3 regions of the Shewanella avicenniae genome follow, and region 1 is predicted to be linked to each of the others. Evidence: predicted binding sites of a transcription regulator. Region 1 holds the regulator's gene; each other region holds the start of a gene.
The links. Region 1 encodes sigma-54, which starts transcription at its own class of promoters, with help from an activator protein. Its sites were predicted from a motif close to GTTGGCACGNNNNTNGNNT; they were not measured.
Positions count from the first base shown of each region.

Region 2: the regulator sigma-54 is predicted to act here: its motif matches at 1,157-1,175, upstream of JYB87_RS07295 (YccF domain-containing protein).
Region 3: the regulator sigma-54 is predicted to act here: its motif matches at 1,398-1,416, upstream of JYB87_RS14060 (YggN family protein).

Region 1 is NZ_CP071503.1:534,067-537,304, forward strand. Features, by position in the region: gene rapZ (RNase adapter RapZ) at 1-32, opposite strand, end outside; gene ptsN (PTS IIA-like nitrogen regulatory protein PtsN) at 29-472, opposite strand; gene hpf (ribosome hibernation promoting factor) at 475-762, opposite strand; gene JYB87_RS02315 (RNA polymerase factor sigma-54) at 789-2,267, opposite strand; gene lptB (LPS export ABC transporter ATP-binding protein) at 2,356-3,084, opposite strand; gene lptA (lipopolysaccharide transport periplasmic protein LptA) at 3,081-3,238, opposite strand, start outside.
Region 2 is NZ_CP071503.1:1,660,399-1,663,636, reverse strand. Features, by position in the region: gene JYB87_RS07305 (hypothetical protein) at 1-86, shown strand, start outside; gene JYB87_RS07300 (pyridoxal-phosphate dependent enzyme) at 90-1,004, opposite strand; gene JYB87_RS07295 (YccF domain-containing protein) at 1,211-1,627, shown strand; gene JYB87_RS07290 (hypothetical protein) at 2,071-2,406, shown strand; gene JYB87_RS07285 (EVE domain-containing protein) at 2,710-3,177, shown strand; gene JYB87_RS07280 (hypothetical protein) at 3,174-3,238, shown strand, end outside.
Region 3 is NZ_CP071503.1:3,167,129-3,170,366, forward strand. Features, by position in the region: gene JYB87_RS14055 (LysR family transcriptional regulator) at 1-272, opposite strand, end outside; gene JYB87_RS14060 (YggN family protein) at 571-1,356, opposite strand; gene JYB87_RS14065 (50S ribosome-binding protein YggL) at 1,598-1,921, opposite strand; gene trmB (tRNA (guanosine(46)-N7)-methyltransferase TrmB) at 1,948-2,664, opposite strand; gene mutY (A/G-specific adenine glycosylase) at 2,831-3,238, shown strand, end outside.

The DNA of each region.
Region 1 (3,238 bases):
CCTGAACGACCGGAGACTATGGCCAACTTCATGCGGTGATTACCTGATAAAGTTCTTGCTCGTTCTCAGCCTTACGAAGCTGCTTGAGCACTTGTTTATCGCTTAGCTTTTCCGCCATGGCGGAGAGCGTGCTCAGGTGTTGCTGACATTGATCTGCTGGCACAATAAGTGCGAACAAAATATCCACCGGTTGATTATCAATCGCGTCAAAAGGAATGGCCTCTTCACACTTGATTAATACCGCAACGGGCGTGTCAATATCCGGCAAACGACCATGCGGGATCGCAATACCGTTACCGATTCCTGTACTGCCCATACGCTCGCGAGCCAAAAGACTTTCAAAAATGGCTTGAGAGGATAGGTCGGGATACTGGGCTGCTGCGAGATCGCTGATGAGCTCCAGTACCTTTTTCTTACTGCCCGGAGTCGCACAGGTGGTACACTCCGGCCGCAGGATGGTCCTAAGTTCCATCGTTAGTGTTTTGTCAGCTTTTCTTTGTGTTTAATGACCTGACGATCCAATTTATCAATGAGGATGTCAATGGCGGCGTACATGTCGTCGTGTTGAGAGGTTGCAAATACTTCGCCGCCGGAAAGGTGCAGCTTGGCTTCTGCTATCTGTAGTGCTTTTTCAACAGCGAGGACAATGTGGACATTATTGATCTGTTCGAAATGGCGTTCAAGCTTTGCAAATTTGCTCTCAACGTAGCTACGTAAAGAATCGGTGATCTCAAGTTGTTTTCCTGCAAGATTAATTTGCATCGTTGACTCCTCCGATTGTCGGGCTTTTAAAGGCTCTTCCGCTGATTTGACGGCGGAATTAGCATTGCTTCCCGATACTTAGCGATTGTTCGTCTCGCGACATTAATGCCTTGTTCGGCAAGCAATTGCGCCATTTTACTGTCGCTTAACGGCTTTTTAGGGTTCTCCGCGGCAACCAGCTTTTTGATGAAAGCACGAATGGCTGTTGAAGAACACTCGCCGCCATCGTCAGTACCTACATGGCTAGAGAAGAAATATTTTAGTTCAAAAATGCCGCGAGGGGTGTGCATGTATTTCTGGGTGGTGACCCGCGAAATGGTCGATTCATGCATTTCTACCGCTTCGGCAATATCGTTGAGCACCATAGGTTTCATCGCTTCTTCACCATATTCGAAGAAGCCTTGCTGAAATTGAACGATGCAATTAGCGACTTTAAGCAGGGTGTCGTTACGGCTTTCCAAACTCTTGATAAACCATTTAGCTTCTTGCAGATGACCACGAATAAATTGGCTATCTGACTGGCTGCGCACGCTACGTGCCATCGTGGCATACTGCTGATTGATGCTGATTTTTGGCATGCAATCTGGGTTGAGTTCAACCACCCAGCGCCCGTTTTTCTTCCATACCGTCACGTCTGGAATGACATATTCATCTTCAGACTCTTGGATGGTTAATCCTGGGCGAGGATTTAACGTTTGGATGAGAACGATTGCGTCACGTAACTCTTCTTCCTTAAGGCGCGTTTTGCGCATCAAGGTGCGGTAATCTTTGGCGGCGATCAGATCGAGGTACTCATCGATGAGCATTTTGGCATTGGCCAAATGCGGTACGTCGTCACTGAATTGTGATAATTGGATCAGCAAACATTCGCGTAAATCGCGCGCGGCAACTCCCACGGGATCAAAGTGTTGAATGCGCTTCAGCACGGCTTCAACTTCATCCACTTCGATATCATCTAAGCCCAGCGCTTCAATAATTTCTTCAGCTGATTGGGTTAAATAGCCACGCTCGTCAATGGCTTCAATAATCGCGGTAGCAATTGCTTCATCGGTTTCTGAAAATGGTGTGAGGTTTTTTTGCCATTCCAAATGCTCATGCAAGCCTTCGCTAGTTTCACCTTGAAACGGCATGTCATCGTCACGGACGACGCCAGATGACGTGTTGGGCGCAGCGGTGAAAACCTCGTCCCAAGTGGTGTCCATTGGCAGTTCTTCAGGGAGCTCTTGGCTATTAAGCGCATCACTGGTTTCAACGGACGAACTGTCTTCTATCGACTCTGACAGCTCTTGTTCACTGTCACGTTCGCGGTTATCCGCTTCAAGCCCCGCGTCATTGTTATCAACATCAACATCGTCATTAATCTCCAACATCGGGTTGGAATCGAGTGCTTGTTGAATTTCCTGCTGCAGCTCAAGCGACGACAATTGCAGTAGACGAATTGCCTGCTGCAGTTGCGGTGTCATAGTTAATTGTTGACCCAGCTTAAGCTGAAGTGACGCTTTCATTGTTGACTGCTAATCCCCAAAAATTATGTATTAAAACAACCACAAAGAGTTGGTAGTTTTATGAAATTTATTTGTCCCCACCACCGTACTATAGCCTGAATTGTTCCCCTAAGTACACTGCTCGCACCTGTTGGTTGTCGAGGATCTCGGCGGGTGTGCCTTCTGCAATCAGCTGCCCATGGCTGACGATGTAGGCGTGTTCGCACACATCCAGAGTTTCGCGCACGTTATGATCGGTAATCAAGACACCCAGTCCTCGAGACTTGAGTTGTTCGATGATTTTCTTGATATCGATAACAGAAATTGGATCTACGCCCGCAAAAGGTTCGTCCAATAAAATGAATTTTGGATCAGCCGCTAACGCGCGTGCTATCTCAACGCGGCGCCGTTCTCCACCCGATAACGCCATCCCCAAGCTGTCACGGATGTGGGTGATATGAAACTCTTCGAGCAGCTGTTCAAGAATGGCTTCGCGTTCTTCGTTGCTTAATCCTTTGCGGACTTCAAGAACGGCCATAATGTTATCGCGCACTGAGAGTTTGCGAAAAATACTCGCCTCTTGCGGCAGATAACCAATCCCTTTACGCGCCCGCAGGTGCATTGGATCTAAGGTCAGATCATCTTGATCAATAAAAATACGGCCATGGTCACTCTGTACTAAGCCGACCACCATGTAGAAGGTGGTGGTTTTGCCCGCACCGTTAGGACCGAGCAAACCAACGATCTGTCCGGTGTTTACCTGTAAGCTAACATCTTTTACTACCGAACGTTTTTTATAGCTCTTGGCCAGATTGGTCGCTTTTAAAACGCTGGTCATGGCTGCTCCTGCTCGGTTTTCGGCGGCGTTGGCTCTTTAGGGAGATTATCTGGACGGATAACTGTGGTGACTTGCTCTTGGTCACTACCAATCGCTTGCAGCTGCTGCTTGTTCAGATCGTAAATGATCTTATCCGCTGAGGACATGCTGCTGC
Region 2 (3,238 bases), 1.1 Mb from region 1:
CGACGCTCGCGGATCTGAATCGTTTAGCCAAAATTGCGAAACGAACCCATAAGGTATTTAGCAAGAACGGCTTTATTCCCGCCTAACGCTTAATCGCTAAACAACTGCGGATATTTGCGCTGATAGCGTGGCAACATGCTGCTATTGCCAAGTAGCCCTCCTTGATGCAGATACATCAAGGGCATGGCAAGCGTAGGCGCAGTTTGCAGCAATGTCATCCACCCCAACGGATCGTAGAGTAACTCAAAAGTCACTCCTGTTTGATTGAGCAGGCGCCATAGGGTTAAAAAATCGCGGTAACACTTACCGAAATGATATTTTTTGGCGGGGGCGACTATGGTCGGATGCCACTGCCGATTAGCGCAAAGCTGGTCAAACTGCTGTTGCAAATAGGCTGCATCGCCCACCACGGGGCAGGTAAACACCTCGATAGCCAATTCATGCTGTTTGAAATATTTCGCGAGAAATAAGGCGGTTGTGCCTGTTCCTGACGGCAGAAATAGTGCGAGTTGGCTCAGTTGCTCAGCTTGGTACCAATCCGCAATCTCTTCGGCGAGCTTTGCCACGCCATATTCAGCTTCGGCCATGCGGCCGCCCTCTTCTATAAAAAGGCATTCAGGGTCATTGGCGGCCAATTGCTGCAGGTAACTAGCGATTTGCTCGCCACCGCTCACGGGCGCAGGCAACACCTTAGCCCCTAGCGCTAATGCGGCAGCGTAGTTGCCAGAGGGATTCGCCAACAGCAGCTGCGGCAGATGATCGACATAAAATTCTAGCTGCCAGCCTTTGAGCTGACACAAGGCCGCCATGGAATAGAGCGAGTTCGCTTGCGCTGAGCCATAACCGAGCACTTTTTTTACTGTGGGGAAGTCTTGCTCATAAAAGTAGAGAAACTTGCGCGCCTTATTGCCCGAAAACTGTGGGTGTAATAAATCATCACGTTTGATAAAGACGTCATGCCCCGCCACATGAATCTGTTCAACGGGTGAATTTGCTAACTTCATGGGTGAACTCACACATTAACCTTGGCAAATTCTAACCAGCGCCAATTAGCGAAACCATCATAATTTAGTGAAAAGCACTACTGCTGCTCCTGAAATTAATCAGCCAGAAAGCGATATACATTTAAAAACAATGTGTTATAACGAACTCAACATTTGGCACAGATATCGCAAAGTCGATAATAAGCAATAACAATTAAGGAAATACGATGTCTCTACTTCGACTTATTTTTAACATCGCATGGTTTTTGTTGGGTGGGTTCGTGATGGGGCTCGCCTGGTGGTTGGCCGGCATTATCTGCTTCATTAGCATCATCGGCATTCCGTTCGGGCGCGCCTGCTTTGTCATTGGCGAACTCGCGTTTTGGCCCTTCGGCCAAGATCACGTCAGCCGCGATCAATTCTATGGACGTGAAGATATCGGCACTGGCGCCCTGGGGATGATCGGCAATATCATCTGGTTCTTACTGTTTGGGATTTGGTTAGCCATCGGCCACCTGGTGCATGCCTTTGGTTGCTTTATTAGCATTATCGGCATCCCATTTGGTATCCAACACCTGAAGCTGGCATTACTGACGCTCACCCCAATCGGTAAAACTATCGTCAATGGTGAAGCACGCGCTTAACCGCCGCTAATGACGCGGCAGTAGATAAAAAGAGCCTATCGTTTCGATGAGGCTCTTTTTATTAATGGCGCGCGATTACCCAGACGCGATGCTAAGAGACTGCTCAACACTTTCACATCAGCGCTAACGGCTGCCATCACAGCATCAAATCTAACCTCAATGCCAACTTGTAATTTAATTCCAAACCCAGGTTGAGTGACTAAACGCCGCTTTACCGACTAAAACGCGAAACAAATCACACAGCAATCGAACGAAGTATAAAATTTAATCAATTGAATTTCATAAACTTACAGATTTGATACTAGAAAAAGGTCTAATATAACAACTGGTCATACCACATCACCAAAAAACAGGGATAATATGTAATAAAGTTTCAGAAGCGACAAATAAACAACAGTTCGCGAACAGAATTAAAAATTAAAACATTACAGAGGGAAGAAACCATGAAAAAATCAACTGTAGCAGCTTTAGCTCTCCTAGCCTCATTAGGTTCAGCAGCCACTATGGCAGACTCACTGCAAAGTGGTGTTGAGTCACTGCAACTGCCAATGACGCTGGATACAGGTGTTTTAACTCGTGCTCAGTATACGCCAAAAGGTGTTGAATACTACATCACCACTGAAGTTAAAGAGAAAGAGTTAACTGAAAGCACCACCGCAAGCGCATGTGCTAACTTGGCACCTGAAGCGCTGGCTAAAGGCGTAACTTACAACTACTTCAACCAAGCGGGCTATCTGGTAGCGAAAGTAAACGTTGCCAACGACACCTGTGGTCGCTAAGCAAATCGCTTGATTGAAAAAGGCTCCTATGGAGCCTTTTTTATTTTGTAATTCAATCTGATAAAACAAAATTCATCACTCAACACACAGTTCCTCGTTGTTGCGAACTTTCCCCAATGTTTAGAAAAATTATTACACCACAATTTGTAATATAATTACAAAAATGGCGTGATACTAGTCCGCTCATTTGTTGATTATTTGTTATCAAAAATATGCTTACAGCGCCACTTAGGCGCATTTATTGGCCTTCCACGCTGAAAATCCGTAAGCTTTTTCAAGAATCATCATTAGATAGGGCATCACGTGCGTTATTGGCTTTTCAAATCTGAACCGGACGATTATTCAATCAGTGATCTGCAACTCGCGGGCGAGCAAGGCACTTGCTGGTTCGGGATCCGCAATTACCAAGCACGGAATTTCTTGCGTGATGAACTGCAAGTGGGCGATTTGGTATTGTTTTATCATTCCAGTTGCAAGCAACCTGCGATTGTAGGTACTGCAGTGGTAACCAAAACAGCCTACCCAGATCCATCGGCAACCGATCCGCAATCGCCCTATTTCGACGCTAAATCCACCGAAGCGCAACCGCGTTGGTTCTCCGTCGATATTCAATGGCAGAGTACCTTTTACCAACCGGTGACGCTGAGTTTTATGAAGCAACATCCGCCACTGGCACAGATGTACCTTATACAAAAAGGTAGCCGCCTCAGCTTACAACCAGTGACTGCTGAAGAATGGAATATAATCAATAAATTAGGAGTTAATGGATGACGACAAGAATTTCACACATCCTCGCGGCAATTAGCGTAGCAACGACATTGATGTTACCTAG
Region 3 (3,238 bases), 1.6 Mb from region 1:
GTGGCGTCGTTAAGATTGTGCACGCTCGCTACGGCCTGATCAGCGCCGCGCAATAGCTCTTCGCCTTGCGCATATAACAGATTACCCGCTTCGGTCAGACTCAAACTACGTGTAGTACGTTGAATGAGTTGCACACCCAGTCTGTGCTCCAAGTCAGCCACTTGGGTACTGACTTTTGACTTAGAAATTCCCAAGCGACGAGCAGCGGAACTAAAACTTCCGGCACGAGCGACATGAGTGAAAATAGCGATGGGTTCCAATAGTTCTAGCATTGAGTCGCCTATAGCTGCTTTATTCTTGTTGATGATTCGCTGAACTGTCTTTTACGAGGAAAAGTGATCGACCCGAACGGGCGGATTGTACGGCTCAGAGAATAATTGTATCGAGAATAAAAAAGTATACCAACACTTTAGTGACTACTCTAATGGTCTAATACGATAAATTGCAGATTTGATCCGAAAAAAAGCCCGCATTCAGGTCATGAGATGCGGGCAAAGGAAGGTTCGTGGATGAACCTGTCTCAAGGAAGAGGGGGTTAAGCCACTTGCGTCAGCGCTTATTGCGCCTGACTTAGTGACGCTTTGAAATCAGGGTGTAGTCTTCTAACTCAGGGATCTGCTGTTGCACTTTGGCTTCTAACTTTTGCAGCTCGGCAAAGCTTTCACATAATTCATCGGCGTTACGTTCAATCTCGCTTGAGCGAACTTCCATCCGCGCTTCAATGTCGTCGCCCAAGCGCTCCATTTTCTCGCCGAAAGCTTCCATCTTTTCTTCAAAGCTGCCGCCATCGCTGTTAATCATGCTTTGGCCGATATTGACCATGATGTTGCCGATAGAGCTCATCACCACCTGCTCAATATCATTTTCAAACTCATCACCAAAGACTTGGTCTAGCGAGTCATCAGAAGCGCCAATGTAGTACACATCACCGCGTTGATAGGCGGCATCATTAATGCGTTGATGCAGTTTTTCCAGCGCGCCATTCAGCTTTTCAGTGCCGCTGTCGCCCAATAAAGGCGTCAATGAGCTGCCCACAGCATCGGTGGCCAAATCCATCGCGTTATCCAGCAAAGTCACCACTTTGGGGATCTGCGCTGACAAACCTGTACGGTAGTCTTGCAGCAGCTGTTGTTGCTTGTGATTCAATGACACCTGTTTGCCGTTTACAAATAGCTTGTCGCCATCGATGCGGTACAGCTCGTTGTTCTTTTCCGCGACTCGCAGCTGTTGTTGTTGCAACGTCACGTCATAGTTCAACGAGATATTGCAGCTATCGTTACCGTGATAAACGGCAGCCTGCGCCTGCCCGACAACCATTACCCCTGTTAACGCCAATGCAGATACCAAAGTTTTCATCGTGAGTCCTTGTTGTGCTCTTCGCTGTTGATGCTTTGATATAGCAGAAGCCGTGCCAATTTTTAACATACTGTTTTTAAAAGATTTAAATTCAACTGATATAAATAAGCTAAAGATGATTAGCGAATTGCACCAGTTTTTGGTGAATATGACGAGCGACACAAGATGCAGCTTAAGCAGATCAAATAGGCAATAAAAAAGCAGCGTAGTAAACGCTGCCTTTTAGGAGATTACGCGGGGATTAACTCCACCAGATATCGTATAAATCGGTCACGCTGACTTCCAGCACGTTTTGGCTTTTCCAAAACGCCTCAACCGCTTGGCGGTCTTCGTCGCTGCATTTACCGATGCGTTGGGTGGCTACAATACCGTCCCACACCCGATGACCACCACCATGGAAGCCCAGGCCACGCGGCTCAATCACCTGCTCGATAAAGGTATCTACCTGCGCGTCGATCTGTTCTTCACTAATATCATCAGGAAAACGCCAAGCTACATCAAAGCCCAGTTCCTGAAACTCATCAACACGCAATTTTTTACGTAAACGACGACTGCGAATAGCCATGAGCAAATTCTCCGATTTTAAGAAGGTTATTCAGTGCGCTCAAACATCAAATCCCACACACCATGTCCAAGACGTTGACCACGTGCTTCAAACTTTGTCAGTGGACGATAATCCGGTCTTGGCACTACCGTACCATCAGGTGATTGATTTTTATAGCCCGGCGCTGCATTCATTACTTCCAGCATGTGTTCGCTGTAGTTTTCCCAGTCAGTCGCCATATGGAACACGCCGCCCACTTTTAAGCAGCTACGTACCAACTCCGCAAATTCTGGCTGCACAATACGGCGCTTGTGGTGGCGCTTTTTATGCCAAGGATCAGGGAAGAACAGCTGCACCCGTGACAGTGAACCATTAGCAATTGCATTTTGCAGCACTTCAACCGCATCGTGGTGATATACGCGCAGATTAGTCACACCCGCCTCTGCAGCTGATGACAAACACGCGCCAACACCTGGCTTATGTACTTCAATACCGATGAAGTTTAATTCAGGGGCAGCCTTGGCCATCTCAACCAAAGAGGCGCCCATACCAAAACCAATCTCCAACACAGTGTCGGCTTCGCGGCCAAACACTTGGGCTAAATCGATGGTCTCAGCGGAATACTCCAACCCCATGGTTGGCCAGTTTTGTTCAAGCGCTTGAGCCTGACCTTTAGTCAGTCGTCCCTCGCGCAATACAAAGCTTTTGACTTTACGCAGGTACTTGCCTTCTTCATTGAATTCAGCAGTAGTCACTTCGCTCATTTTTGCTCCTGTCAACGGACAGCCATGTGAAAAGAATGGGCATTATCCAAACTTCAACCTGCGGTGCAAGTACTACCGCAGAAAAAGTATACCAGCCACACTTTTAATCGCGCGCCTAATGCAGATTTGCTTGTGCAGCCACCACGCCAAAGCTACACTGGCGCCCATGAATACCGCCCCTTTTTCTCAGCGCATCATCGACTGGTATCGGCAGTTCGGCCGCACCACCTTGCCATGGCAACAGCATAAAACCCCTTATAAAGTATGGATAAGTGAGATAATGTTGCAACAAACTCAAGTTGCCACCGTTATCCCTTACTTTGAGCGTTTTATGGCCCGCTTTGAAAGCGTTACCGCACTTGCGAACGCCGACATAGATGAAGTGCTGCATCATTGGACCGGACTAGGCTATTACGCCCGTGCCCGCAACCTGCATAAAGCCGCAGTGATTATCCGCGATAAATACCACGGTGAGTTTCCTACTCAATTTGATGAGGTGGTCGCCCTCCCCGGCATTGGTCGCTCTACTGCGGGCGCAATTTTGTCGCTGGCCAGCGGCCAACATCATGCAATT